DNA from 3 places in the Pantoea sp. YU22 genome. Region 2 is predicted to be linked to each of the others. Evidence: riboswitches for the same ligand, from Rfam matches in the RefSeq annotation. Region 2 holds a riboswitch; each other region holds the start of a gene.
The links. A riboswitch is a leader RNA that binds a small molecule or an ion and turns the genes downstream of it on or off. The one in region 2 is predicted to bind thiamine pyrophosphate.

Region 1: linked by a shared signal. The riboswitch ahead of thiB (thiamine ABC transporter substrate binding subunit) and the one ahead of thiC (phosphomethylpyrimidine synthase ThiC) in region 2 are both predicted to bind thiamine pyrophosphate.
Region 3: linked by a shared signal. The riboswitch ahead of EKL29_RS20620 (FAD-dependent oxidoreductase) and the one ahead of thiC (phosphomethylpyrimidine synthase ThiC) in region 2 are both predicted to bind thiamine pyrophosphate.

What each region holds. Positions count from the first base shown of each region.
Region 1 is NZ_RYDU01000002.1:113,561-123,475, forward strand. Features, by position in the region: gene EKL29_RS04960 (MFS transporter) at 1-18, opposite strand, end outside; gene sgrR (HTH-type transcriptional regulator SgrR) at 267-1,928, shown strand; TPP riboswitch at 1,964-2,056, shown strand; gene thiB (thiamine ABC transporter substrate binding subunit) at 2,102-3,088, shown strand; gene thiP (thiamine/thiamine pyrophosphate ABC transporter permease ThiP) at 3,064-4,674, shown strand; gene thiQ (thiamine ABC transporter ATP-binding protein ThiQ) at 4,658-5,380, shown strand; gene EKL29_RS04985 (DedA family protein) at 5,357-6,121, opposite strand; gene polB (DNA polymerase II) at 6,275-8,635, shown strand; gene rapA (RNA polymerase-associated protein RapA) at 8,792-9,915, shown strand, end outside.
Region 2 is NZ_RYDU01000026.1:12,145-22,059, reverse strand. Features, by position in the region: gene nfi (deoxyribonuclease V) at 1-569, opposite strand, end outside; gene hemE (uroporphyrinogen decarboxylase) at 572-1,639, opposite strand; gene nudC (NAD(+) diphosphatase) at 1,681-2,451, opposite strand; gene rsd (sigma D regulator) at 2,606-3,115, shown strand; TPP riboswitch at 3,315-3,415, shown strand; gene thiC (phosphomethylpyrimidine synthase ThiC) at 3,504-5,432, shown strand; gene thiE (thiamine phosphate synthase) at 5,429-6,064, shown strand; partial or broken gene EKL29_RS21465 (PLP-dependent aminotransferase family protein) at 6,249-7,720, opposite strand; gene EKL29_RS21460 (DUF1127 domain-containing protein) at 7,893-8,084, shown strand; gene EKL29_RS21455 (LysR family transcriptional regulator) at 8,085-9,020, opposite strand; gene EKL29_RS21450 (hypothetical protein) at 9,106-9,405, shown strand; gene rpoC (DNA-directed RNA polymerase subunit beta') at 9,547-9,915, opposite strand, start outside.
Region 3 is NZ_RYDU01000022.1:7,630-17,544, forward strand. Features, by position in the region: gene EKL29_RS20590 (ABC transporter substrate-binding protein) at 1-677, opposite strand, end outside; gene EKL29_RS20595 (ABC transporter permease) at 687-1,424, opposite strand; gene EKL29_RS20600 (ATP-binding cassette domain-containing protein) at 1,417-2,145, opposite strand; gene EKL29_RS20605 (HesA/MoeB/ThiF family protein) at 2,148-3,116, opposite strand; gene EKL29_RS20610 (thiazole synthase) at 3,129-3,887, opposite strand; gene thiS (sulfur carrier protein ThiS) at 3,891-4,088, opposite strand; gene EKL29_RS20620 (FAD-dependent oxidoreductase) at 4,078-5,013, opposite strand; TPP riboswitch at 5,156-5,275, opposite strand; gene EKL29_RS20625 (DMT family transporter) at 5,317-6,267, opposite strand; gene EKL29_RS20630 (SDR family oxidoreductase) at 6,868-7,761, shown strand; gene EKL29_RS20635 (glycoside hydrolase family 15 protein) at 7,846-9,687, shown strand; gene EKL29_RS20640 (VOC family protein) at 9,684-9,915, shown strand, end outside.

The DNA.
Region 1 (9,915 bases), on a different contig from region 2:
GGTTAACAGCGATTTCATAGCGAAATCCCTTTGAAGTCGAAGCAGGAAAAACAAGAAGATAAATTCTAACGCAACATAAAAAAGCCAGCAGGAAAAATCTCTGCTGGCGGTGTAATTGCACCCTACTCAGAAAAGATCCCGCCGCAGCGGCATCATGGTCGAGCGCCATTCAGTCGTGAATGCCTCCCGCTCTTCCAATAGTGCTAAGTTTGCCCTTAATATGAGGCAGGAAAAACTGAGCGCTTTTCACAGGGAGTTCCTCTTTTATGTCCTCATCACGCCTCAAGCAGCAGTTCATCCGGCTGTGGCAAAGCTGTCAGGGCGAAAGTCAGCTGGTGACGCTAAACGAACTGGCCGAGCGGCTGCACTGTTCGCGTCGCCATATGCGCAACCTGCTCAATGCGATGCAGGAGGCGGGCTGGCTTACCTGGCAGGCGGAGGCGGGGCGCGGCAAACGTTCACAGCTCACCTTTTGCTACACCGGCCTCGCGCTACAGCAGCAGCGCGCTGAAGATCTGCTGGAGCAGGATCGCATCGATCAGCTGGTGCAGCTGGTTGGCGACAAGGCGGAAGTGGGCCAGATGATCCGCGCACATCTTGGCCGCAGTTTCCGGCAGGGCAAACATATTTTGCGCGTGCTTTACTATCGACCGCTGCTGAATCTGCTTCCCGGTTCGCCGCTGCGCCGCTCTGAAACGCATCTTGCCCGTCAGATTTTTAACGGTCTGACGCGCATAAATGAGGAAAATGGGGAAGTCGAGGCGGATATCGCGCATCACTGGCAGGCGCTTTCGCCGCTGCACTGGCGCTTTTACGTCCGCCCGGCGATCCGCTTTCATCACGGTCGCGAACTGGAAATAGCGGATGTGATGGCAAGCCTGGAGCGCCTGCGTGCGCTGCCGCTCTTCTCCCATATCCGCCAGATCGATTCGCCCGCCCCCTGGACGCTGGATATCAGTCTCAGCGCGCCGGACGACTGGCTGCCGTGGCTGCTCGGCAGCGTCAGCGCCATGATCCTGCCGCGCGAGTGGCCGCAGATGCGCGACTTCGCACGCCATCCCGTCGGCACCGGGCCCTACCGCGTGGTGCGCAACCAGCACAGCCAGCTGAAGATCGAGGCGTTTGACGACTACTTCGGCTTTCGCGCGCTGATAGATGACGTCTCTATCTGGGTGCTGCCGGAGATTAGCGACGAGCTGGTCTATTCTGGCGTGCGGCTGCAGGGCGCCGCCGAGGATGAAAAACTGGAAGAGAGCCGCCTTGAAGAGGGCTGCTATTTTTTACTGTTCGACCAGCGTTCGGCCCAGGGGCGCGACGCGGCTATCCGGCGCTGGCTCTGTCATCTGTTTAATCCTGTCGCCCTGCTCAACCATGCCGAGACGGGCTATCAGCGCTACTGGTATCCCGCTTACGGACTGCTGCCGCGCTGGCATCACCGCCGCGACCTGACGCCAGCGACGAAACCGCCCGGTCTGGAGAGCCTGACGCTGACCTGGTACAGCCAGCACGTCGAACATGAGGGCATTGCCAACGCGCTGCGTCCGCTGCTGGCGCAGCATAATGTACGGTTGATTACCCGCGCGGTCGACTACGAGACCTGGCATCAGGGCGAAGCGGAAAGCGATGTCTGGCTCGGCAGCGTGAACTTCACTCTGCCGCTGGAGTATGCGCTGTTTGCCCAGCTTTATGAGATCCCGCTGCTGCATCGCTGCCTGCCGCTCGACTGGGAAGAGGACGCCGCGCGCTGGCGACGTAAAGCGCTGCCGCTCGCCGAATGGAGCAAACGGCTGCTGGACACAGACGGTGTGCATCCGCTGTTCCATCACTGGCTACTGCTGGAGGGCCAGCGCAGCATGCGCGGCGTGCGGCTCAATACGCTCGGCTGGTTTGACTTTAAATCCGCCTGGTTCGCGCCGCCCACGCTGTGACGCTTTCCCCCTGTCGACGAAATGTCTAGAATGAGCCGTTCTCAACGGGGTGCCTGCAAAAGGCTGAGAGAAACCCGTCGAACCTGATTCGGTTAATACCGACGTAGGGATTTGAGAGGCTGCTACGCTCAGATCCTTTGCGACTCATAACAACTCTCCCCAAGGAGCGCAAAGTGGTTAAACAGATTCTCCCTCTGCTGATGTTACTGTCCTTGCCAGCGCTGGCGGCAAAACCTCTCCTGACCGTCTACACCTACGACTCGTTCTCTGCGGAATGGGGCCCCGGCCCGGCGGTGAAAAAAACCTTCGAAGCGCAGTGCGGCTGCGAGCTGCGCTATGTGGCGCTGGAGGATGGCGTCTCGCTGTTGAACCGCGTGCGCATGGAGGGTAAAAACAGTAAAGCTGACGTGGTACTCGGCCTCGACAACAATCTGCTGCAGGCCGCACAGCAGACCGGCCTGTTCGCCAAAAGCGGGGTCGATACCCGCACGCTGGCGCTGCCGGGCGGCTGGCAGGATCAGACCTTTGTGCCTTTCGACTACGGCTACTTCGCCTTCGTCTACGACAAAAAACGCCTTAAAAACCCGCCGACCAGCCTGAAAGAGCTGGTGGAGAGCCCGGAAAAATGGCGCGTGATTTATGAAGATCCGCGCACCAGCACCCCTGGCCTGGGTCTGCTGCTCTGGATGCAGAAGGTTTATGGCGACAACGCGCCGGAAGCCTGGCAGAAGCTGGCGCGCAAAACCGTTACCGTCACCAAAGGCTGGAGCGAAGCCTACGGCCTGTTCCTGAAAGGCGAAGGCGATCTGGTGCTGAGCTACACCACCTCGCCCGCTTATCACCTTATCGAAGAGAAGAAAGAGAACTACGCCGCGGCGCCGTTCGCCGAAGGCCACTATCTGCAGGTTGAGGTCGCCGCGCAGCTCGCCAGCAGCAAGCAGCCGAAGCTGGCGCAGCAGTTTATGCAGTTTATGCTGACGCCTGCCTTCCAGAACGCGATCCCCACGGGCAACTGGATGTATCCGGTAATTAAAAGCGACCTGCCGGCAGGTTTCCAGACGCTTAGCGTGCCGCAAACCGCGCTCCAGTACAGCCCGCAGGAAGTGGCGCAGCAGCGCGCAAACTGGATCAGTGCATGGCAACGCGCCGTCAGCCGCTAATCCCGCTGTGGATGGTGCCCGGCAGCAGCGCCGCGCTGCTGCTGTGCGCCGTGGCGCTGCTGGCGTTCGGCGCGCTCTGGTTCAGCGCGCCGCAAGGCGACTGGCGCGCGCTGCTGCACGACAGCTATCTGCGCCATGTGGTGCTTTTCTCCTTCGCGCAGGCGCTGCTCTCCGCCCTGCTCTCGCTGCTGCCGGCAATACCGCTGGCGCGCGCGCTTTACCGCAGGCGCTTCCCCGGCCGTCAGCTGCTGCTGCGCCTCTGCGCCATGACGCTGGTACTGCCGGTGCTGGTGGCGGTATTTGGCCTGCTGACGGTCTATGGCCGCGTCGGCTGGCTGGCGCAGATCTGTCAGCTGCTCGGCATCGACTACCGCTTCTCCCCCTATGGGCTGCAGGGCATTCTGCTGGCGCACTGCTTTTTTAATCTGCCGCTGGCGACGCGCCTGATGCTCCAGACGCTGGAAAATATTCCGGGCGAACAGCGCCAGCTCGCTGCCCAGCTCGGCCTGCGTGGCTGGCACTTTTTCCGCCTGCTGGAGTGGCCCTGGCTGCGCCGTCAGCTGCTGCCGACCGGCGCGCTGATTTTCATGCTCTGCTTCGCCAGCTTCGCGACCGTCCTCTCGCTCGGCGGCGGCCCGCAGGCCACCACCATTGAACTGGCGATCTTTCAGGCGCTGAGTTTCGACTACGATCCTGGCCGCGCCGCGCTGCTGGCGCTGATCCAGCTCGCTTTCTGTCTGACGCTGGTGCTGCTGAGCCAGCGTTTCAGCAAGGTGATCCCGGCTGGCCGGGCGCTGCTACGAGGCTGGCGCGATCCGCAGGACTCGCGGCGCGCGCAGGTCGGCGACGGTCTGATTATCGCGCTGGCGCTCTTGCTGCTGCTGCCGCCGCTGCTGGCGGTCGTCGTTGACGGGCTGCGCGGCGGACTGGGCGGCGCGCTGGCCCAGCCAGCGCTCTGGCAGGCGACCCTGACGTCGCTGCGTATCGCAATCGGCGCGGGCGTGCTCTGCGTCACGCTGACCATGATGCTGCTGTGGAGCAGCCGCGAGCTGCGTCTGCGCCAGCGCGCGCTGCCTGCGCAGCTGATGGAGACCAGCGGCATGCTGATTCTGGCGATGCCCGGCATCGTGCTGGCAACGGGCTTCTTTCTGCTGTTCAATGCCACCACGGGCCTGCCCGACTCGCCCGACGGGCTGGTCATCTTCGCCAACGCTCTGCTCGCTATTCCCTATGCATTAAAGGTGCTGGAAAACCCGATGCGCGACAGCGCCGAGCGCTACGCTCACCTGTGCGCCTCGCTGGGCATCAGCGGCTGGAACCGGCTGTGGCTGATCGAGCTGCGCGCGCTGAAACGCCCGCTGGCGCAGGCGCTCGCCTTCGCCTGCGTGCTGTCGATCGGCGACTTCGGCGTAGTGGCGCTGTTTGGCAGCGCCGACTTCCGCACGCTGCCCTTTTACCTCTACCAGCAGACTGGCGCCTATCGCGGTGCGGACGGCGCGGTCACCGCCCTGCTGCTGTTAGCGATCTGCCTGCTGCTCTTTACCCTGATGGAAAAATTACCTGGCCGCCATGCTGACACTGACTAATCTGACCTACCTCTATCAACATCTGCCGATGCGTTTCAGCTTTAGCGCTGAGCGCGGCGAGCGGCTGGCTGTGCTCGGCCCGAGCGGTGCAGGCAAAAGCACGCTGCTCAGCCTGATCGCCGGATTTTTGCCGGTCAGCCAGGGCGCGCTGTGCATTGACGGCGCGGATCACACCCACAGCGTACCGGCGCAGCGCCCGGTTTCGATGCTGTTTCAGGAGAACAACCTGTTCCCGCACCTCAGCGTGCAGCAGAACATGGCGCTGGGCCTGCATCCTGGCCTGAAGCTGAACGCCGCGCAGCGGCAACAGCTGGAGGAGATTGCCCATCAGGTGGGATTAAGCGATCTGCTGACGCGCCTGCCGGGCCAGCTCTCCGGCGGTCAGCGGCAGCGTGCGGCGCTGGCGCGCTGCCTGCTGCGCGACCGTCCGGTCCTGCTGCTGGACGAGCCCTTCTCAGCGCTCGATCCCGCCCTGCGTAATGAGATGTTGCAGCTGGTACGGCGCGTCTGCGAGGCGCAGGCCATTACCCTGCTGATGGTGTCGCATAGCCTTGAGGATGCGCAGCAGATTGCGCCGCGCAGTCTGGTGATCGTCGATGGCCGCGTCTACTGGGATGGCGCGACCGAAACGCTGCTGTCGGGCGACACGCGCGAGGCCGACGTGCTTGGCATCGCGCGCTCGTCAGGCAAAGAAGACGCGCCATAAAAGCTGGCGGAACATCGGCATCATCGGATGGAACTGGATCGCCGTAAAGGCGGCAAGCGCGATGGCTATTCCCAGCGGCGCCAGCCAGCGCAGACGCTGCGGCGGCAGCCAGGCCGTGGCCCAGTCGCGGCTTTTGCCGCTGCGCCACCAGCGCCAGCCGAGCCAGCAGCCCAGCCAGACCAGCAGCGCGACCAGCAGCAGCAGCCACTTAAACGCGCCGCTCTGCGCATCCTTCGGCACGTCGATCGCCACGCCCGCCAGAATGCCCGGCAGAAGATAGAGCGGCGGCCATAGCAGGCAGCCGATCAGGTTCGGCGGCAGAAACTTGCGCACCGGCAGCTCCAGCATGCCAGCCGCCAGCGGGATCAGCGGACGCGTCGGCCCGACGAACCGCCCGACCAGAACGGTGAACATGCTGTGCTGGTGCAGCGCGTGCTCGGTTTTATCCAGCAGGCCTTTATACTTTTGCAGATATTTCCAGCGGTGCAGCGGTCCCTGAAACTTCCAGCCGATGCCGTAAGAGAGCCAGTCGCCCACCAGACAACCGATAAAGCCCGCCGCCCACGCGGGATAAAGCCCGATCTGTCCGCTGCCAACCAGCGCGCCCAGGCTTGCCATCATAACGGTGCCCGGCAGCAGCAGGCCGACAAAGGCCAGCGATTCAAGAAAGGTCACCAGCGCAACGGCAATAAGCGCATACTCCAGCGACTGCGTAAACAGATGTTGAATCCAGGCTTCCATAACCTTCCTTATCAGAATTTGGATGCTGGATTGTCCAGAGGCGGCGTGACAGCGTCAAGGCAAGAATTGTAGGGCGATGTTGACAAAAGCACGCCGCGCGCACTGGATAAATAACCATGTTATACTCTGGCTGTTTTTTCCTCTGGAGCCGACGTGAATACGCCCCGCGCAGGATTCCTGCTTACCCGCCACTGGCGCGACAGCGCTCAGGGCACCGAAATCATTTTCTGGCTGGCGACGGACAACGGCCCGCAGCGTCTGGTATTGCCGGTTCAGGAGTCGGTGGCCTTTATTCCGCGCGACTATCAGCCGCAGGTGGAAGCACTGCTGCGTGACGAACGTCAGGTGCGCCTGCAGCCGCTGGAACTAAAGGATTTTCGCCGTCGTCCGGTATTCGGCCTCTACTGCCGCCAGCACCGTCAGCTGCAGCGGCTGGAGAAGCTGCTGCGCGAACAGGGCATCCCGGTCTTTGAGGCGGATATCCGGCCGCCGGAGCGTTTTCTGATGGAGCGCTTTATCACCGCGCCGGTCTGGTTCAGCGGCGAGCCGCAGGGCGACGCGCTGATCAATGCCCGCCTGAAGCCCCATCCCGACTACCGTCCACCGCTTAAGTGGGTGTCGCTGGATATCGAGACCACCCAACACGGCGAACTCTACTGCATCGGCCTTGAAGGCTGCGGCCAGCGTCAGGTTTTTATGCTGGGGCCGCCCAACGGCGACGCCAGCGCGCTCGATTTCGAACTGATCTATTGCGATACGCGTCCGCAGCTGCTGGAGGCGCTCAACGCCTGGTTTGCGCAGCACGATCCCGACGTGATAATCGGCTGGAACCTGGTGCAGTTCGACCTGCGTGTCCTGCAGAAACATGCCGACCGCTACGCCATCCCGCTGCGCCTGGGACGCCAGAATGCGCCGCTGGAGTGGCGCGAACACGGTTTTAAGCCCGGCGTCTTTTCTGCCAGCGCCGCTGGCCGCCTGATTATCGACGGCATCGAGGCGCTGAAGTCCGCCTTCTGGACTTTTCCCTCATTCAGTCTGGAAGCGGTGTCGCAACAGCTGCTGGGCGAAGGCAAAGCGATCGATAATCCCTGGCATCGCATGGAAGAGATCAACTGGCGCTTCGCCAACGATAAGCCAGCGCTGGCGCGTTACAACCTGAAAGACTGCGAGCTGGTGACGCGCATTTTCCATAAAACCGAGATTATGCCCTTTTTGCTGGAGCGCGCGGCGGTCAACGGCCTGGCGGTGGATCGCCACGGCGGATCGGTGGCGGCTTTTAGCCATCTCTATATTCCGCGTATGCACCGCGCGGGCTTTGTGGCACCCGGCCTCGGCGAAGTCGCGCCGGAAGCGAGCCCCGGCGGCTACGTGATGGATTCCCGCCCCGGCCTCTACGACTCGGTGCTGGTGCTGGATTACAAAAGCCTTTACCCGTCGATTATCCGCACCTTCCTGATCGATCCGGTCGGGCTGGTTGAAGGCCTGGCCCACCCGGACGACGCCGATTCAGTGCCCGGCTTTCGCGAGGCGCGCTTTTCGCGTCACACCCACTGCCTGCCCGCTATCGTCGAGCAGATCTGGCAGGGGCGCGAAGCGGCTAAAAAACAGGGCAATAAGCCGCTGTCACAGGCGCTGAAAATTATTATGAACGCCTTTTACGGCGTGCTCGGCACCAGCGCCTGTCGCTTCTTCGATCCTCGTCTCGCCTCGTCGATTACGCTGCGCGGCCACCTTATTATGCAGCAGACGCGCGAACTGATAGAGGCGCAGGGCTACGACGTTATTTACGGCGATACCGATTCGACCTTTGTCTGGCTGAAATCACCGCACAGCGAAGCGGAGGCGGCAGCGATCGGCCGCGCTCTGGCGCAGCAGATAAATGCGTGGTGGCGTGAGCATCTGCAGCAGCAGTACGGCCTCGCCAGCGCGCTGGAGCTGGAGTATGAAAACCACTTCAGCCGTTTCCTGATGCCGACCATTCGCGGCGCCGAACAGGGCAGCAAAAAGCGTTACGCCGGGCTGATCCGCGACGGCGCGCAGGAGCGGCTGGTATTCAAAGGTCTGGAGTCGGTGCGCACCGACTGGACGCCGCTGGCGCAGCAGTTTCAGCAGGCGCTCTATGGCCATATCTTCCGCGGCGAACCCTGGCAGGATTACGTGCGCGACACGGTGGCGCGGCTGCTGGCGGGCGAACTGGACGACCTGCTGATCTATAAAAAACGGCTGCGCCGTCCCCTGGCTGACTATGAGCGCAACGTGCCGCCGCACGTGCGCGCCGCGCGGCTGGCGGATGAGCAGAACCGCAAGCTGAACCGCCCTTTGCAGTATCAAAACGGCGGCTCGATCCGCTATGTTATCGCCACGGCAGGCCCTGAACCCCTGGAGGCGCGCGTCACGCCGCTTGATTACGATCACTACGTCAGCAAGCAGCTACAGCCGGTGGCCGACGGCATTTTGCCTTTCGTCGACGGCGACTTTGCTATACTGATTACTGGGCAGCTGGGGCTTTTTTGACAGGTGACGAACGGCCTGCCTTCCAGTACCATAGCGCCCTTCCTGCATCTCACCGCTCTTAAAACCTGACCAGACCTCCCTTTGTCTGGGGAAAAGGTATTGCCTGTGGCGGGGAAACATCACCAAAAACACCTTAAAAATTCGAGCTAAAAAGATATGGTTTTTACATTAGGTCAGCGCTGGATTAGTGATACGGAAAGTGAACTGGGACTCGGCACGGTCGTGGCGGCAGACGCGCGCATGGTTACGCTGCTGTTTCCGGCAACGGGTGAAAACCGCCTCTATGCCCGTAACGACTCCCCGGTGACTCGCGTTATCTTTAATCCGGGCGATACGGTGACCAGCCACGAAGGCTGGCAAATGCGCGTCGATGAAGTACGCAATGAAAATGACCTGATGACCTATATCGGCACGCGTCTTGATACTGACGAAAGCGAGGTGGTGCTGCGGGAAGTGATGCTCGACAGCAAGCTGGTGTTCAGCAAACCGCAGGATCGCTTGTTCGCCGGTCAGCTCGACCGCATGGACCGCTTCGCCCTGCGCTATCGCGCCCGCAAATATCAGAGCGCCCAGTATCGCCTGCCGGTCAGCGGTCTGCGCGGCATGCGCACCAACCTGATCCCGCATCAGCTGCATATCGCCCACGACGTGGGCCGCCGTCACGCGCCGCGCGTGCTGCTGGCGGACGAAGTGGGCCTCGGCAAAACCATTGAAGCCGGCATGATTATCCAGCAGCAGCTGCTGGCCGGGCGCGCCGATCGCGTCTTGATCATCGTGCCGGAAACCCTGCAGCACCAGTGGCTGGTAGAGATGCTGCGCCGCTTTAACCTGCGTTTCGCGCTGTTTGACGACGATCGCTACGCCGAGGCGCAGCACGACAGCGACAACCCCTTTGAGACCGAACAGCTGATTATCTGCTCGCTCGATTTCGTTCGTCGCAACAAGCAGCGCCTTGAACTGCTGGCGGAGGCTGAATGGGATCTGATGGTGGTCGACGAAGCGCACCATCTCGCCTGGAGCGAAGGGGAGCCGAGCCGCGAATATGCGGTTATTGAACAGCTGGCGGAACAGATCCCCGGCGTGCTGCTGCTGACCGCGACGCCGGAACAGCTGGGTATGGAGAGCCACTTCGCGCGTCTGCGCCTGCTCGACCCTGACCGCTTCCACGACTTCGCGCAGTTCCTCGAGGAGCAACAGCATTTTCGTCCGATTGCCGACGCGGTCTCCTCACTGCTGGCTGATAAAGCCATCTCGCAGGATGAGATGAATATGATCAACGA
Region 2 (9,915 bases):
TGTACCCACTGCAGCGCGCTGTCCAGGCTGACGCGATGTCCGGTCGCCACGAAAAGCGGATTACAGCGCGCTTTGCTGCGCCATACCCAGCCGATCTGTTCGCCCTTGTCTATCAGCGGCTGACGCGATCCCGGCTCGGCCCCCAGCTCGGCAAAACGGCCACACAGGCGCTTTTTCGCCACGCCAATGGTCGGCACGTCCACCATTAAGCCAAAATGCGAGGCGACGCCGAGACGACGCGGGTGCGAGATGCCGTGTCCGTCGACGAACAGCAGATCCGGTTTGCGCTCAAGGGTATTCCACGCCGCCAGCAGCGCAGGATATTCGCGAAAGGAGAGAAAGCCGGGAATATAGGGCATGGTAGTGGCGATGCGCGCCACGCGATGCTCCACCAGCTTCAGAGAGGGATATTCGAGGATAACCAGGGCGGCGCGGGTTACCGCCCCTTCCTGTTCGAATCCGACATCGGCGCCGCCGATAAAACGCGGAGGCAGGACGTCGAAATCATCCTGCCGCACCACCTCTGCAGCGCGCTGAAGCTGCTCCGCGCGCAGTGCAGCAATGTCCATATTTACTCCTGATGATATTGGCCCGAGAGACGGTGTACCGCCTCAACAAACACGCCTGCATGCTCTGGCGGCACATCCTGATGAATGCCATGTCCCAGATTGAAGACGTGACCGCTGCCCGCGCCGAAGCCGTCGAGAATGCCCGCGACTTCCTGCTCAATACGCGCAGCTGGCGCATAAAGCATAGACGGATCCATGTTGCCCTGCAGCGCGACTTTGTCGCCGACGCGGCGTCGTGCCTCGCCGATATCGGTGGTCCAGTCGAGACCGAGCGCATCGCAGCCGGTCGCGGCCATCGCTTCCAGCCACTGTCCGCCGCCTTTGGTAAACAGCGTAATCGGTACGCGGCGGCCTTCATTCTCATGCAGCACGCTGTCGACGATTTTATGCATGTAGTAGAGCGAGAACTCCAGATAGTCGCGGCCCGTCAGCACGCCACCCCAGGTGTCGAACACCATTACCGACTGCGCGCCCGCGCGGATCTGCGCGTTGAGATAGAGAATGACGCTGTCCGCCAGCTTATCGAGCATCGCATGCAGCGTAGCGGGATCGGCGTACATCATTTTCTTGATTTTGGTAAAGGCTTTGCTGCTGCCCCCTTCCACCATGTAGGTCGCCAGCGTCCAGGGACTGCCGGAAAAACCGATCAGCGGCACTTCGCCGTTGAGGTTTTTGCGAATGGTGCGTACCGCATTCATTACATAGCCGAGTTCCTGCTCAGGATCGGGCACCGGCAGTTTGTCGACATCGGCGCGGCAGGTAATTGGACTGGAGAAACGCGGGCCTTCGCCGGTTTCGAAGTAGAGTCCAAGGCCCATCGCGTCGGGGATTGTCAGGATATCGCTGAAGAGGATCGCCGCATCAAGCGGATAGCGGCGCAGCGGCTGCAGGGTCACTTCACACGCCAGCTCGGCGTTCTTGCACAGCGACATAAAATCGCCGGCTACGGCGCGCGTCGCTTTGTATTCCGGCAAATAACGTCCGGCTTGTCGCATCATCCATACCGGCGTGATATCAACCGGTTGACGTAAAAGGGCGCGCAGATAACGATCGTTCTTCAGTTCACTCATTTCAGGACTCTCTCAATTTCAGGCGCGTAGTGTAACACTTCTTAGACTTCGCCGCGGCAGATGGCGACAGTATCTTCAATCAGCCGGCGCGCCACCGTGCCCGGCGGTGGCAACATCGGCAGCGCGTCGTAGCGATACCAGCCAGCGTCCAGCAGCTCTTTATTATCGATTTGCAAATCGCCGCCGTCATAATCCGCCATAAACGCCATCATCAGCGAATGAGGGAACGGCCAGGGTTGCGAGGTCACATAGCGCAGATTCCGGACGCGGACATTGCTCTCCTCCATCACCTCGCGCGCGACCGCCTGCTCCAGCGTCTCGCCCACTTCGACAAATCCCGCCAGCACGGTGTAGATGCTGTTGCGATGACGCGCATGGTTCGCCAGTAATATCTCGTCGCCGCGCCGGATGGCGACAATAATGCAGGGCGCGATTTGCGGATAGTAACGTTCACGGCAGTGCCCGCACAGGCAGGCGTTTTCATGTCGGCTCAGATGCATTTCGTGGCCGCAGTAGCCGCAGAAACGATGGGAGCGGTAAAACTCCGCCAGCTGCACGGCGCGCCCGGCAAGCTGAAACAGCCCCGCCTCTTCATCGATCAGCTGGCGTACCGAGAACATATCGCGATCGCGATTTTCACACACCAGCCATACCGTTTCGCCTTGCCACTCGCCGACAGGCTGCGCTTTGCTTCCTGTTAACTTAAACGTAGCGGCGCTGCCGTGCGGCAGATCGCCCTGCGGCAACCAAAGTTTCTGTTCATGGCTGACAATCCACCATCCAGCGTCTACGCTTGAGATCTCACGTTGCATATAATCGTCATCCTTAGCGTCGTAATTGATACGCTGAAGTCCTGATGTTAAGTGTGTAGACAAACAACTATACCCTAAATCGTTCAGCTTGCAGGCGGCCTGGCGCCAGCCGAAGCATCAACGGTAGAGGGATTTTATTTACATGGAGTCAGAAATGCTTAACCAGTTAAATGTCCTGACCGAGCGCGTAGGTGGCAGTAACGAACTGGTGGATTCGTGGCTGGACGCCCGTCGCCAGCTGTTGGTTTCTTATTACCATCTGGTTGGACTAAAGCCTAACAAAGAAGCGCTAACGACTTTAGATGAGCAGGCGCTCGACAACTTTTGTCACGGCCTGGTTGACTACCTTTCCGCCGGTCACTTCAGCATGTATGAACGCATCATCAATGAGATGGAAGGCGACAGCCCGATGATTGCCGCCGCGCAGGTTTATCCTCCGCTGGAAGCCAATACCGAACGTTTGATGCAGCTCTATGACGGCCATCTGCAGCAGTCGATTGACGATGACAACTGTGTCGATTTTCAGCTGGCACTGTCAGAAGTAGGCGAAGTGCTGGAAGCGCGCTTCACGCTGGAAGATAAGCTGATCCAGCTTGCCTGGGACAACAGCCTGATACGCGCTCCGGTAGCGAATGACAGCAGCCAGCTGTCGCGCCCGGCTTAAGGTTAATCAGTTGTAAAGTCCTTGTTATTCTGTAAAAGCCCTTTTATGCTGAACGGGTTTTCGACGATAACGTTGAAAACCCGTTTTTGTTTTTTGAGCTACTCACTGTTTGCAATGTAGCCAACGTAAACGAGATTTCTGGCGTCGTGCGTGCCGCCCTGTCGTGAAAGGGCAAGCGTAACAGCCAGAAAACCGTTTACCTATCTTGTCGGAGTGCCCGCAAGGGCTGAGACCGTTAATTCGGGATCCGCGGAACCTGATCAGGTTAGAACCTGCGAAGGGAACAAGAGTAAACATCATCAGTACGCTGGCGTTTTCCGCCTGCCGTTTCTGTTACTCCTTCCGAACTCCGGACAAGCAACGTTCCCCTTTCAACAGGAAAATTGCTATGTCTATGACCAAAAACACCCGTCGTGAACAGCGTGCTCAGGCGCAGGCGTTTATCAATGCGCTTCAGGGCGGCGTCGCCTTTCCCAACTCGAAACGTATCTGGATCCAGGGTAGCCGGGACGATATTCGCGTACCGATGCGGGAGATTCAGCTCAGCCCGACGCTGCTCGGCGGCGATAAACACCATTCGCGCTATGAAGAGAATGAGGCGGTACCGGTATACGATACCGCTGGTCCCTATGGCGATCCCGATGCCGTTATCGACGTTCAGCGCGGCCTGGCGAAGCTGCGTGCCGACTGGATTGCCGCGCGCGACGATAGCGAAACGCTGAAGCACACCAGCTCGCGCTATACGCAGCAGCGTCTGGCAGACGACGGGCTCGATCATTTGCGTTTCGATCAGCTGCCGCAGCCCCGGCGTGCGAAAGCGGGACGTCGTGTCACCCAGCTCCACTACGCGCGCCAGGGCATTATCACGCCGGAAATGGAGTTTATCGCGCTGCGCGAGAACATGGGCCGCGAGCGCATTGTCAGCGACGTGCTGCGACAGCAGCACGCTGGTCATAGCTTCGGCGCGCAGCTGCCGGAAAACATCACCCCCGAGTTTGTGCGCCAGGAAGTGGCCGCCGGCCGCGCCATTATTCCCGCGAACATTAACCATCCTGAATCGGAGCCGATGATTATCGGCCGCAACTTCCTGGTGAAGGTTAACGCCAACATCGGCAACTCGGCGGTGACCTCCTCTATCGAGGAGGAGGTAGAGAAACTGGTCTGGTCGACGCGCTGGGGCGCCGATACCGTTATGGATCTCTCTACTGGCCGCTATATTCATGAAACGCGCGAGTGGATCCTGCGAAATAGCCCGGTGCCCATCGGGACGGTGCCGATTTATCAGGCGCTGGAGAAGGTAAACGGCGTCGCCGAAAACCTCGACTGGGCGGTGTTTCGCGACACGCTGCTGGAGCAGGCAGAGCAAGGCGTCGACTACTTCACCATCCACGCCGGCGTACTGCTGCGCTATGTGCCGATGACGGCAAAGCGGCTGACCGGTATAGTCTCGCGCGGCGGGTCGATTATGGCGAAATGGTGCCTGTCGCATCACCGCGAAAGCTTCCTTTACGAACACTTTCGCGAGATTTGCGAAATCTGCGCCGCCTACGACGTTTCACTGTCGCTTGGCGACGGCCTGCGTCCCGGCTCGATTCAGGACGCCAACGACGAGGCGCAGTTTGCTGAACTGCATACGCTGGGCGAGCTGACGAAGATCGCCTGGGAATATGACGTCCAGGTGATGATCGAGGGCCCCGGCCATATTCCTATGCAGATGATCCGCCGCAATATGACCGAGCAGCTGGAGCACTGCCACGAAGCGCCTTTCTATACGCTCGGTCCGCTGACTACCGATATCGCGCCCGGCTACGATCACTTTACCTCCGGCATCGGGGCCGCCATGATCGGCTGGTTCGGCTGCGCGATGCTCTGCTATGTCACCCCCAAAGAGCATCTTGGTCTGCCGAATAAAGAGGACGTCAAGCAGGGCCTTATCACCTATAAGATTGCCGCCCATGCTGCGGATCTGGCGAAGGGCCACCCCGGCGCGCAGATCCGTGATAACGCCATGTCCAAAGCACGTTTTGAATTCCGCTGGGAGGATCAGTTCAATCTGGCGCTCGATCCCCATACCGCACGCGCCTATCACGACGAAACCCTGCCGCAGGAATCGGGCAAAGTGGCCCACTTCTGCTCGATGTGCGGGCCAAAATTCTGCTCGATGAAAATCAGCCAGGAAGTGCGCGACTATGCGGAAAAGCAGGAAAACGAGGCGCAGCCAATCGAAATCGGCATGCAGCGGATGTCGGAAACCTTTCGCCGCCGCGGCGGCGAACTTTATCACTCAGCCGATGCGCTGAACGAGGAGAAACCATGAACGCCCCTTTTCCCGCCACGGCGCCGCGCTTAGGGCTTTATCCGGTGGTCGACAGCGTCGAGTGGATTGCGCGCCTGCTGGAGGCTGGGGTGCGCACGATCCAGCTGCGCATCAAAGATCAACAGGATGAGGCAGTAGAGCCTGCGATCGTGGAGGCGATTGCACTCGGCAAGCGTTATCAGGCGCGTCTGTTTATCAATGACTACTGGCGGCTGGCGATTAAACATCACGCCTATGGCGTGCATCTTGGTCAGGAAGATCTGGACGTCGCTAACCTGAACGCCATTCGTGAAGCGGGCCTGCGACTGGGCGTTTCGACCCACGATGACGCCGAACTGGATCGCGCGCTGGCGATACGCCCCTCCTATATCGCGCTGGGGCATATCTTTCCCACCCAGACCAAGGCGATGCCGTCCGAGCCGCAAGGGCTGTCTGAACTTCAGCGGCACATCGCGCGGCTTAAGGGTGTTTCTACCGTGGCGATTGGCGGCATCAGCATTGCGCGTGCGCCGGCGGTGCTGGCGACCGGCGTCGGCAGTATTGCCGTCGTCAGCGCCATTACGCAGGCGCCAGACTGGCGCGCCGCAACGCAGAGGTTGCTGACGCTGGCGGAACCGCAGCCAGAGGCTTAAACCTGAATGCGTCTCGCAAAAGACGCCTGGTTTCTGCAACAGCAGTAAAAAAGCTGGAAGAGGGCGCGCAGCGATATTCTTTCTCTCTCGCGCCGTTTTTCTGTTTCGCTACAGTGGCTGTCGCCGGGCAATGTTGCCTGGCCAGGGCCGGACCTCCCCTCACCCTCTCTGGCCCTGCCCTCTGCTACTTAGTCAGGAGGATCTCATGCTGCTGCAAGGAGTGTGGCGAATCTTCGCCCGCGCAGGCGGCTATCGCGCGCTCGACGGCCTCGCCCACTTTTGCCAGCGCCTGCTCGACGCGATCGTCCAGCGTTACCGCAAAGCTCAACCGCAAACAGTTGCGGTATTTACCCGACGCAGAAAAAAGCGATCCGACCGCTATCTGGATATGAGAATCGCGCAGCTCGCGGTTAAGCCGCACGGCGTCAAAGGCTTCCGGCAGTTCGACCCACATCATAAAGCCGCCCTGCGGACGAGAAACGCAGATGCCGCATGGAAAATAGTGGCGCACCCAGCAGCTAAAGCTGTCGTAGTTGCGCTGATAAAACTGACGCATACGCCGCAAATGCGGCTGGTAGTAACCCTGACGAATAAACTCCGCCATCGCATGCTGCGCCAGGGTATTGCTCGAACCCGTAGCGATATATTTCATATGCAGCACGCGATCGCGATATCGTCCCGGCGCAACCCAACCGGTGCGCAGACCGGGCGCGACCGTTTTCGAAAAAGAGCTGCACAGCAATACCCGGCCGTCTACGTCCAGCGATTTCAGCGTGGCGGGTCGCGGATACTCCCAGGCCAGCTCGTCGTAGACATCATCCTCAATGACCGCCACGTCAAAACGCTGCGCCAGTGTCAACAGCGCACGCTTACGTGCTTCCGGCATAATAAAGCCCAGCGGATTATTGCAGTTAGGCACGACCATGACCGCTTTGATTGGCCACTGCTCAAACGCCAGTTCAAGCGCCTCCAGACTAATGCCGGTGACCGAATCGGTTGGGATTTCAATCGCCCGAATGCCGAAGCCGCGCAGAGTCTGCATGATGCCGTGAAACGATGGCGACTCTACCGCGATGATATCGCCCGGCTCGCATATCGCACGAATCGAAACCGACAGCGCCTCATGGCAGCCAGTGGTAATGACGATATCGTCAGCCGACAGCTGGCAGCCGCTGTCGATCGCCAGGCGCGCCACCTGTTCGCGCAGGCTGGTTACGCCGTAAAGATTGTCGTAGCTGAGAAGCTGCGTTTCCTGCCGCTGCGCCTGACGGCTGAGGATTTCCACAAGGGTTTAAGGGTGGGCTGAGAGAGATTCGGCATGCCGCTACCCAGCTGGAGCATGTCCCTTTCCAGGCGACTCTCGAGCAGATCCAGCACCGACTCCCACTGCGTGATCTCTACCGGACGCTGCACCGGACGCGTCAGCGCCGGCACCGGCGGCGCGGCCTTACGCGTCGAAACAAAATAGCCGGAGCGCGGCTGCGGCGTAATCAGCTGTTTCTCCTCCAGCACATGATACGCCTGCTGCACGGTGCTGATGCTAACGCCATGCTCAAGGCTCAGACTACGCACTGACGGCAGCTTCTCGCCGCTGCGGTAAAGCCCCTGCTCAATACGCTGCGCCAGATGCATTGCCAGCTGCTGATAACGCGTCATGTCCGGCTCCCTTCAAATGAAAGAGTAGAAAACAGTACAGATGAGCCATTTTTTTACCATTCAGACGCCGCTTACGGCAATCTGTATGTTAAATAAAATCGAATTTTGCGTCTGTATCCTTTCCCTCCTCAGGAAGACACTATTCCTCAGTTCACCTGATGAGGAAAGGAAAATGGGATATGAAGAAAACTGTGCGGCAAAACCTTTCTCGGTCACGCCCTGGTCGCTGGTGCGCGCCATTGTGCGCAGCCTGCGAGCGCTCCACCAGCAGCGTAAGACTCGCCTGATCCTGTTACAGCTGAGCGATGCGCAGCTAAAAGATATTGGCCTCACGCGTGGTGATATTGAGCATGAACGAAGGTAGCTAAACTAAAGATTCATAAGGCGCGAGAAGCGCGGTTAAAAAATCGATGACCGTTTGCGTGCGTCTGGGTGTCAGTCGGCGCTCAAGACGCAGCACCCACATATTTACCCTCTCGGTGCGCCACGCTTTTAATATTTCGACCACGGCGCCGCTGGCAAAATCAGACGCGCCAAGCCACGAAGGTGCCCAGCCAATGCCGCAGCCAGCGCGCACCATCTGCCATGCCGCCTGCCCGTCGTCAAAAAGATAGCGTGAGGCGGGTTCCCAGCGCACCGCTTTGCCATCTTCGGGCGAATTAAAACGCCAGGCGTCCGCCCGTCCTTTATTGAGATTCCAGAAACCGATCTGGGAATGTGAGCTGAGATCGAAAGGCGTGCAGGGCTCGCCGTGTTGCCTGAGATAATCTGGCGTCGCGCAGGCGACCCAGGGAAAACTAAACAGCTTGCGGGCAGAATGGCCTGGCCAGGCTTCCAGCGCGCCGGAACGAATCACAAAATCAAAGCCGCCACTGGCTAAATCCACCATCGCGTCGCTGAAATGCATCTCCAGTGAGATTTCAGGATGAGCAGCAAGAAAGGCTGGTAACGCAGGCATGATACAGGCGCGTCCAAAAGAGGACGGAACCGAGATGCGCACCCGGCCCGCAGCGCCCTCGCTCTCAATACCGCTAAGGGCATTCTCTACCTGATTAACCTCTTCGAGCAGTCCGCGTGCCAGCATCAGCATTCTCTCGCCTTCCCCGGTCAGCGACAGGGCATGCGTTGTTCGGTGCAGAAGACGTACGCCATGCTGACTCTCGAACCGGCTCAACGCTTTGGATACGGCCGACGTGGTTGTGCCGGCGCGGCGTGCAGCTTCGGCGAAAGATCCTGCTTCAACGATACGCGCGAACCAGAGTAGCTGCGTGAGACTGGATGAAAAGATTGGTGTTGCCATCAGGTCAATATCTCCTTGCTGCGCCGCAGCCTACAAGCGCCTTGTTTCGGCTGATAACGTTGAGCTTCTTAAAGGAGATCATCATATGAAATTTTTAGTTTTACTCACACCCGTCGCCGGGCGCGAACCGGCGGAGTTTAAACCTTATGCGGTTGCAGAGATGCAGGCGGTATGGAATGACTATAAAGCTGGCACGCTGCGGGAGATCTATTTCTCTTCCAGTCCATTGATTATCAGCGTGATTTACGAAACCTCGTCCCGTGACGAACTGCAACAGTCTGTCGCGCGTCTTCCTATGGTCGAAGTCGGTTTGCTCTCTTTTCAACTTATTGAACTGGGCCCAATGCACAGCTTCGAGGTGCTGTTCGCACCTGCTGCTGCGTAAAAATTTCAGGCGCTTTTATTGCCCTGACGTCACTGCCTCTCAGGACGATTCTAAACAGGCTGCCCTTAATTCATCCGATCCGCTCTTTTGCGCCCATAAAAAAACCCTGCCGAAGCAGGGTTTTTATTAAGCGAAGAACGGTTAGTCGTTATCGCTGCCGCCGAGACCGGCGTTCAACAGTTCAGCCAGGCTTGCAGAGGCTTCATCCGCAGTAACCTGCGGAGCAACCGGCGCTTCGCCCGCCTGACGGCGACGCATACGATCCTGATGGTAAGCGTAACCGGTACCGGCCGGGATCAGACGACCCACGATAACGTTCTCTTTCAGACCGCGCAGTTCGTCGCGCTTGCCTGCAACAGCGGCTTCGGTCAGGACACGAGTCGTCTCCTGGAACGAGGCTGCTGAGATGAACGATTCGGTTGCCAGCGACGCTTTGGTGATACCCAGCAGATCGCGCATATAGGTTGCGCCAATTTTGCCGTTCGCTTCCAGATCGCGGTTAGAGATCTT
Region 3 (9,915 bases), on a different contig from region 2:
ATACGCGGGTCGGTCGCCGCCGTACCAGCGTTCGCCAGTACGATCAGTTCGTCATAGGCGGGAACGCCATGCTCTTCCGGTTTAAACGTCAGGGTCTCTGCGCCCTGCTGCCTGAGTTCCAGCAGCTCATAATTGCGATAGATGGTCATCGCGCCGTCGATTTTATGGCTGAGCAGCGCCGAGGCGGCATCCATATTCAGATTGATCAGCTTAACCTTGTCTACATCTACGCCTGCCGATTTGAGCATGGTCTGAATAGCGACATCTTCAAATCCCGGAATGGCGTAACCAAGCGTTTTCCCCTCGAAATCCCTGAGCGTATGGATATGGCTGCTTTTAAGCGTGGTAAGCGTATTAAGCGGCTGGCCGATTAGCGTACCGACGCGGATCACCGGTACTCCTTTATCCACCAGCGTATAGAGCTGCGGCTGGTAGCTTACGGCGAGATCGGCCTTGCCTGCCGCCAGCAGCAGCGGCACTGAGGCGGAATCCGCTGGCGCGATCATCTCCACATCCAGTCCCTGACGCGCAAAGGCACCACTCTCTTTGGCGGCGAAGATCGCCGCATGATTAGGGTTAACGAACCAGTCGAGCAGCAGGCGCACCTTCTGCGCCGCCTGAGCGGGCGCGGCCGCAGCCATCAGCAGCGCAACCAGCATCAGCATTACTTTTTTCACAATGATTCCTTATGCAGAGTAGAGAAAACGACGGCGCAGCAGTGCGACGCCGCCCGATAACAGCAGCGCCAGCAGCATTAACAGCGCCAGTGCGGCAAAACTGAGCGGCGTCTCCAGCCGCGCGCTGGCATGCATCATCAGGTAGCCGAGCCCTTCGCTCGCGCCGACCCATTCGCCAATCACCACGCCGACCGGCGCGAGAATGGCTGCCATTTGCAGACCGGAAAAAAAGTGCGGCAGCGCCGCGGGCCAGCGCACATGCAGGAACTGTCGCAGCCGCGAGCGGTTCATCGTCTGCGCCAGCTCCAGCCAGCCGGGCGGCGTGCGGCAAAGTCCGTCAAACAGCGACAGGCAGAGTGGGAAAAAGATAATCAGCGCGGCGACCACCACTTTCGACGCGACGCCGAAACCGAGCCACAGCACCAGCAGCGGCGCCAGCGCAAAGACGGGAATGGTCTGGCTGGCGGCGACCAGCGGAAACAGCAGACGGCGCAGCAGCGGACTGGCGGACATCACAATCGCCAGCGCCACGCCAGCGCCGCCGCCCAGCAGCAGCGCCAGCGCGATCTCTCCGAGCGTATAGAGCGCGTGATGCATCAGCAGCCCATGCTGCTGAAGCAGCGCCTGCCCCACCGACTGAGGCGAAGGCAGCAGAAAAGCGGGTACGCCGCTGTGGCGTGCCAGTTGCCATACGCCGCCGATCACCGCCAGCAGGTAGGCCAGGCTTAAAATACGATGTTTAATCATGACTGAGCTGTTGAAAAAGCTGGCTCTGCGCCTGCAATACCGCGCCATCCTGCGCAGCGCGCGGCACATCGCCGTCGGGTGCGGAAAAGGCGCGACAGCGCAGCGGCGCGTCATCCAGCAGGTAGATATCATGCGCAAGGCGACACGCCTCAAGCGGATCGTGTGTGACTAACAGCAACGTTTTGTCGCGTAACACGCGGGCGGTCAGGCTTTGCAGCCGCAGCTTGGTCATGACGTCGAGCGTGGCGAACGGCTCGTCCATCAGCACCACCGGACGATCCTGATAGAGCGTGCGCGCCAGCGCGACGCGCTGCCGCATCCCGCCGGAGAGCGAGTCGGGGCGCGCGTCGCCCAGCCCGGCCAGCTCGACCTGCGCCAGCAGCGCCTCAGCGCGCTTATGGTCGGGACGCTGACCATTGAGCCGCGCGGAGAGTGTTACGTTGTCGCGTACCGACAGCCAGGGATAGAGCTCGTCGCGCTGCCCCATCCAGGCGATGTGCTGCGACAGATCGCCCGCCAGCGAGCTGCTTATCCGTCCCTGCTGGGGCGTTAAAAGCCCCGCCGCCAGCCGCAGCAGCGTGCTTTTACCTGCGCCGCTGCGCCCCAGCAGCGCGCTGGTTTTTCCACCGCGCAGCGCCAGGCTAAAACGCTCGCAGATCGGCTTGCTGTTCCAGCCAAACGTTACCGCTTCAAAAGCGATGTCGGGGCCGTGCGGCATCATGCTCATCCCTGGTTCGCCGCGATGATCGCCAGCGGCATGACGCCGCGCTGCGCCAGCACCGACGCCGCTTTCGCCGCGCGAATGCCGCTGGCGCACACCAGCACTACGCGCCGACCGGCGGGGGGTTGCCACGCGTCTATCGCCTCCGGCAGGATGCGCTCAACCTGCGCCGCCACGCTGTGCGGCGCTTCCTCGCGGCTGCGCAGCTCGACGATACAATCGTCCGCCTGCAGCAGGTCGCGGTCGATAAAAGGAATGAGGGGCTGCGTCGGCTCCTGCGCGTCGTCAAAGCGAAAGGCGCGGAAATGCCACTGGGTAAAGTCGCAGTTCACCAGGCTGCCGAGCGGCGACGGCGTTAATCCCAGCAGCACGCTGAGCGCCATCTGCGCCTGCATCGCGCCCAGTGTCGCCACCGCCGGTCCCATTACGCCAGCGGTGTTGCAGTTAGCGGCAGAGGTGGGGAGCTGTGGAAACAGAGCGCGATAGCCAGGCGCGCTGCCGCAAAAACCGCCGACATAGCCCTGCCGACCCAGCACCGAGGCGCTGATCAGCGGAATATGGCGCGGCTGACAGGCGTCGGACAAGGTGTAGGTCACGGCGAAGCTGTCCGCCGCGTCGATCGCCAGGTCGATCCCCTCGAGCGCTCTGGCGACCGTACTGGCACGCAGCGCCTGCTGTCGCGCCTCGGTTACGCAATCGCGGTTGCGCTCGTTCAGCGCGCGCGCGGCGCACAGCGCTTTTGGCTGGCCGACATCGGCGGTGGTAAAAAGCGTCTGACGATGTAAATTGTGCAGCTCTACTGCGTCGTCGTCCCAGATGCGCAGATAGCCGACGCCCGCACCCGCCAGCAGCGGCAGCAGCGTCGATCCCAGCCCGCCTGCGCCCACCACCAGCACGCGCGCGGTGCGGAGCCGCTGCTGCCCCGCTTCGCCGATCTCTGGCAGCATCTGCTGCCGCTGATAACGATTCATTCTCTTGTCCCGTTAGCTAAACTGCGCCAGGCCAAACACCGGCGTCGAGGCAGCGGCCATTTCGCGCCGCTCCATCAGTCCCGCCTGGTGCGCCGCCTGTCCCGCGCGGATTGCGCCCGCAAAGGCACCCGCCATCGCCACCGGATCCTGTGCTTTCGCGACGGCGGTATTGAGCAGGATGGCGTCGAATCCCAGTTCCATCGCCTGCGCCGCCTGGCTCGGTGCGCCAATACCCGCGTCGATCACCAGCGGCACGTCTTTAAACCAGGCGCGGAAGCTGCGTAACCCTTCGATATTGCGCAAGCCCTGACCGGATCCAATAGGCGCACCCCAGGGCATCAGCACCTCGCATCCCGCTTCCAGCAGTTTTTCACCGACGATCAGATCCTCAGTGGTATAGGGAAAGACCTGAAAGCCGTCCGCACAGAGAATGCGCGCCGCCTCGACCAGCGCAAAGGGATCGGGTTGCAGCGTGTCGGCGTTGCCGATCACCTCCAGCTTTATCCACGGCGTGTCGAAGAGTTCACGCGCCATATAAGCGGTGGTCACCGCCTCTTTGACGCTGTGGCAGCCAGCGGTGTTGGGCAGCACGCGGCGGTTGAGCTGGCTGAGCAGATCGCGAAACGCGCCGCCCTGACTCCCTTCCCGCCGCAGGCTGACGGTAATGATTTCGGCATCGGCGGCGCAGATCGCCTGCTGCAGAATATCGGGCGACGGATAGCCGGCGGTGCCGAGCAGAAAGCGCGAGCGGGGAACAAAGCCGTAAAACATGGTTCAGCCTCCCTGCATCGGCGACAGCACTTCCAGCCGACATCCCGCTTCCAGCCGCTGGCTCTCATACTGCGAGCGCGGCAAAAACTGGCCGTTAAAGGCGCTGGCGACGCAGGCGGCGTCGATTTTTCGCTCCTGCAGCAGCGCCGCGACATTCGCCGCTTCGGTTTCCACTGGCTGACCGTTGAGTTCAATTTGCATGGTTCGACTCCTGACTAAGCAGTTGCATTAGCTGCTGCGCCATGGCGGGCGCAAGTAAAAAACCGTGGCGGTACATGCCGTTAAGCGAGAAGACGCCGTCACGGTAGCGCACTTCCGGCACGTTATGACGGTAGGCGGGACGCCGACCCGTACCGCTCTCGACAATGCGCGCTTCCGCCAGCGCCGGGTGAATCGCCCAGGCGGCGCCGAGCAGCTCCATCATGGCGCGGGCGCTGATCGGGCTGGCGTCGTCGCTCTCAACCATGGTCGCGCCGAGCATAAAATGCCCGTCGGCACGCGGCACCAGATAGCAGGGAAAGCGCGGATGCAGCAGCCGGATCGGCCGGTAAAAACGGAGTTCTTTACACTGCAGGATCAGCATCTCGCCGCGTACCGCGCGCAGTTCCGGCTGGCGATCGACGGCGTGAATCCCGCGACAGTCGATAAGGGTCCCGGCGGGTTTGCCGGCGTGAAAGGCGACGCCGCGCGCCTCAAGGCTGGCACGCAGTTGCCGCAGCGCGTCGCGCGGATTGAGATGCGCTTCATCGGGGAAAAACAGGCCGCGCGCAAAGCGTCCCGCCAGTTCAGGCTCAAGCTGCGCGGGATCGGCCCACTGGTGCTGGCGCGTCATGCGGGCGAAGCGCGTCAGCTCCGCCGCGTCGCGCGGCGACGCCACCACCAGCGTGCCCTGATGCGCGACGTCGTCAACCCGTTGCGACCACCACTCCGCGGCGCGCTGTCCCAGTTCGACGACCTGTTCAGGCGCGCTCTCCCCTTCGCAGAAAGGCGCCAGCATCCCGCCCGCCCAGTGCGACGCGGGCGTCTGGTCGCTGACGATCACCTCAACCGTTTCGCCCTGTTCAGCCAGCAGCGTGGCGACGCATAATCCGGCGACGCCGCTGCCGATCACAGACCAGCGGCTCATGGCGCGCACCTGACAAAGTAAGCTTTTTGAAAAAGATAACGATTCACGCAGGCCTCGATGTTGACGACCCGTGATACGTGAAGGGAAAAAGCGTGAGCAAAGGAGGTAAGCTCGCGCGGCAGGCATCTCAAAGGGGAAAGCATCAGTGAGATACGAGTCTTCCTACGCCAGTATCAACTGGGTCAGGTTCAAAGGGTCGCTAAACCGCGCGCTGCGCTATTAGCCTCTCAGTCTCTCTGGCGAGACTCCCCCGACGGCCATTAGTTGTAGGGCAACTGACTGTCCGGCGTCAAGTGCGACGTGTCAGTCAGCTGTTAAATCGGCGGTTTCGCTGCGGGTGGATAAAGCCACCGAAGCAGCCCGACGCCGCTGACGTCGCTCACTCAGGACAGAGTAGATACCGGCGAGCGCCACCAGGCTCGCGCCGACCAGCGTGGTGTTTTCGGGCAAGACATTAAGAAAAATCACGCCGATAATTACCGACCAGAGCAGCGAACTGTAATCGAAAGGCGCCAGCAGCGAAGCGTCGGCGTAGCGCATGCTCAGCGTCAGCAAAATTTGCGTCAGCCCGCCGAAAAAGCCGCAGCCCAGCAGCAGAAGGAGCTGCTCGCCCTGTGGTAAACGCCAGCCGAACGGCAGCGTCAGCAGTGAGGTCGCGCCCGTCATCGCGGTAAACCAGAAGGCGATCGCGCCCGGCTTCTCTTTGCCGCTCAGGTAGCGGATCTGAATCAGCGCGCCAGCCGTGCAGATAGCGGAGAGCAGCGCCAGCAATACGCCGACGGATGAGGCCAGGCTGGCTACAGTGAGACGTGACGGGCCGCTTAGCGAGAGGTGACCAGAAAGCATGATCACAATGCCGACAAAACCGGCCAGCACCGACAGCCAGCGATTAAGACGCACTTTTTCGCGCAGCACCACGGCAGCGAGCAGTACGGTAAACAGCGGCGCGGCATAGTTAATGGCAGTGGCATCCGTCAGCGTAATATACATCAGCGACAGATAGCTGAAGTACATGCTGCAGGTACCCGCCAGGCCCCGGCCAAGATGCCCCTTAACGTTGCGGGTTTTAATGCCCGCTACAATACCGCCCTGATATTGCAGCCAGACCAGCAACGGCATTATGCCCACCAGCGAACGGAAAAAAATCACCTCGCCGACCGGCAACGCGCCCTCCAGACCTTTTACGCAGGCAAGCATCAGCGTGGAGCTGAGCGTCGCTATGATTTTAAGTGAAATACCCGTCGACGCGCTCACGCCGCGCTCCTTATTCCGCCGTATCAGAAAGTGAGCGCTCAGGTTAACGCAGACGCGCTGCGCAGGCCGCGGGAAACCACAGCAAATACAGCGTATTCTGCCTTTATGGGCCAGGCGTACAGCATAATTACGCAACCACTCTCTCCCTGCCTCGAGTGAGAATGAGCTGAAAGTTTATTTACTTTTTTTCTTAACGCCGAAAAATTTATTCTCCACGCCTTATGCTCTACCTGACTCGCCAGATCTTAAGCGGGTTCAGCGCTAAAAACAGGTCAACCCTTACCTTTATTAAGACACAGCAGAAAACGCCGATGAATATATAACTCTTTGTTTAAATAGAAATTTAATCGCGATAACCTCCTGGGGCTGACGACACTCTCAAGTAACAAAAGGTTATATAAACCTTTTACCAAACCGCCTGTTAAATAGGCGCAGCGAAAAAATTTTTCCGCTCGAAGTTAAACCTCAAAAGCCACCTTATTATTAATAACGATCCCGCAAATGGTGGGTTTAATAACCGTCTGGTTAATTTGAATGTGACAAACTTCACATATGTGCCAGGCTTATTATCATCCGAAAACGATGTGCAAGGAGCGAAGCATGACTACCCAAAACGACAAAACACTCGTCCCGGTTGAATTTCCGAAACCGTCATTTCCGGAACAGAAACAACCTGTGCCCGGTCTCGCCAGCAAAATGGATCCGGTTCCGGATCACGGGGAAACCACCTATCGCGGCACTGGCCGTCTGACTGGACGCAAAGCGCTGATCACCGGCGGCGATTCCGGTATTGGCCGCGCTGTCGCTATCGCCTATGCCCGTGAAGGCGCCGACGTAGCGATCAACTATCTGCCCGAAGAAGAGTCGGACGCGGCTGAAGTTATCGAGCTGATTAAAGCTGAAGGCCGTAAAGCCGTGGCTATTCCTGGCGATATCCGTGATGAAGCCTTTTGCCAGTCGCTGGTGAAACAGGCTGTCGATCAGCTGGGCGGACTCGATATTCTGGTGAACAACGCCGGACGTCAGCAGTTCAACGAATCGATTCGTACTCTCTCTACCGAAGACTTTGACGCGACCTTTAAAACCAACGTTTATGCCATGTTCTGGATCACCAAAGCCGCGGTTGACCACCTGCCGCGCGGCGCGTCCATTATCAATACCTCATCGGTACAGGCCTATAAACCAAGCGATATCTTGCTGGACTACGCGCAGACTAAAGCGGCCATCGTCGCCTTTACCAAAGCGCTGGCGCAGCAGCTGGGCGAGGAAGGCATCCGCGTAAACGCGGTCGCGCCGGGTCCTTACTGGACTCCGCTGCAGGTATGCGGCGGCCAGCCGCAGGAAAAAGTTAAAGAGTTCGGTGCCAGCGCGCCGCTGGGCCGTCCGGGCCAGCCGGTTGAAATCGCGCCGCTTTACGTCACGCTCGCCTCGGCCGAAAGCAGCTACACCTCTGGTCAGGTCTGGTGCTCCGACGGCGGTACTGGCACGCTGTAATACCCGCTGTTCCTCCCAACTGGTCGCCCTGTGCGGCCAGTTTTTTCGTCTGTAGATAACGCGTTTCAGACAAGGATGCTTCTGATGAAAAACGGTGATTACGCCTCGCCCGTACGCGAGGATGGATTTGCGGGCCTCGGTGACTACGCAGCGATTGGCGAAGGACGTTCTGTCGCGCTGATTGCCCCCGACGGCGCTATCGACTGGTGGTGCGCGCCGAATCTCGATTCGCCGCCGCTGTTCGATCGCCTGCTCGATCCCGGCATTGGCGGTTTTTTTGCGATTACGCCTGTTCAGCCCTATCGCATGCAGCGACGCTACCGCGATGAAAGTAATGTGCTGGAAACCTGTTTTACCACCGATGAAGGCGAAGTCCGCCTGACAGAATCCCTGAACAGCACCCTGGCGGGCCGTTTGCCCTGGAGCGAACTTGCGCGCCGCGTAGAAGGCGTGCGCGGCAGCATGACGCTCAGGCTACACCTGCGCTTTGGCACCGTTGCGGAGACGCGTTCACCGTGGATGGGCAACACCACTCAGGGAAATGTATTTCATATCGGCGATATCATGGCGATGCTGCGCACCAGCGACGACGTAAAGATTACCCATATGGATGACGAGCAGGTGATCGCCGAGCTGACCACGCAGCAGGATTCACGTTCGCTGGTGGCGCTGCTGATTACCCAGCGCGAGCCGCTGGCCGTGCCGGACCTCGAGGCTATTGATACCCGTATCGAAACCAGTCATACCGCCTGGCAGGACTGGTGTAAAAGCCTGAGCTATGAGGGCGAATATAAAGTCCATGTCAAACGCTCGGCCCTGTCGCTGAAATTTCTCTGGTACTCCCCTACCGGGGCGCTGGCCGCGGCGGCCACCACTTCGCTGCCGGAAGGCATCGGCGGCGAGAAAAATTACGACTACCGTTACGCCTGGGTGCGGGACGCCTGCCTGATTATTAAATCTTTCGTCTATCTCGGCGCGCTGGAAGATTGTAAAGCGGCCTTCTCCTGGCTGTCGCAGACCATTATGCGTCACGGCATCGAGCTACGTACCTGCTATACGCTTGAAGGCGATATCGTGCCACCAGAGCGCTATCCGGCGCTGCGCGGCTATAAAGATTCGCTGCCGGTGCGCGTCGGTAATAACGCGCGCGACCAGCGTCAGCTGAGCATGTATGGCGATATGCTCGCCACGGCGCAGCTGTTTATCGAAGCGGGCCACGTACTGGACTTAGGCACGTCGCGGCTGCTGGGCCAGCTGGCGAACCACTGCGCCGATCGCTGGCGGCTAAAAGATTCCGGTATCTGGGAACTGCCGGAAGAGCAGCACTATACCCATTCGAAAATGGCGTGCTGGCTGGCGCTGGATCGCGCGGTCGCCATGGCGAAAGCGCGCCATATCGAACCGACCTGGATGGAGCGCTGGGAGCGCGAGCGCGACCGCATCCGCGACTGGGTGGAAGAGCACTGCTGGTCGGAGAGCAAACAGGCTTATCTGTTCTACGTCGGCAGCGAAGAGCGGCTGGATGCCTCGCTGGCGCTGGTACATCACTACGGCAACGCGGTGAACCCGGCGCGTATGCGTTCGACCTATGCGGCGATTCAGCGCGAGCTGGGCCAGGGTCGCGCCATGCTCTATCGCTACAGCGGCGTGGAGAAGGAGGAGAGCACCTTTATCGCCTGCTCGTTCTGGCTGGCGGAAGCCTGGGCCTCCCTGGGCGAGATTACAAAGGCGCGCGCCTGCATGGATGAGATCCTGGAAACGCTGTGCGACAGCGGCAATGTAGAGATTTTCAATGAAATGTTTGACGTTCGCAGCAACGAATGGCGCGGGAATCTGCCGCAGGGTCTCAGTCACCTTGCTTTGATTTGCGCCGCGCAGGCATTGACCTGTCATCAACATAATCAAAAAACTCAAGGAGAACTATGATGGCGACAAGAGGCATTGAGCATATCGGCATCACCGTCAGCAATATTGAGCAGGCGGAAAACTTTTTTATCAAGGCGCTCGATGCGTCGATACTCTACCGCGTCGTTCCCTGGCAGAAGAGCGAACAGCGCATCGGCGGCGATCAAATGCGTCCGGTTAACGGCTTTCCGCCCCAGTTGAGCGTGGTGGGGCTGTCAATGCTGCGCCTGGGGAATGGCTGTAACGTAG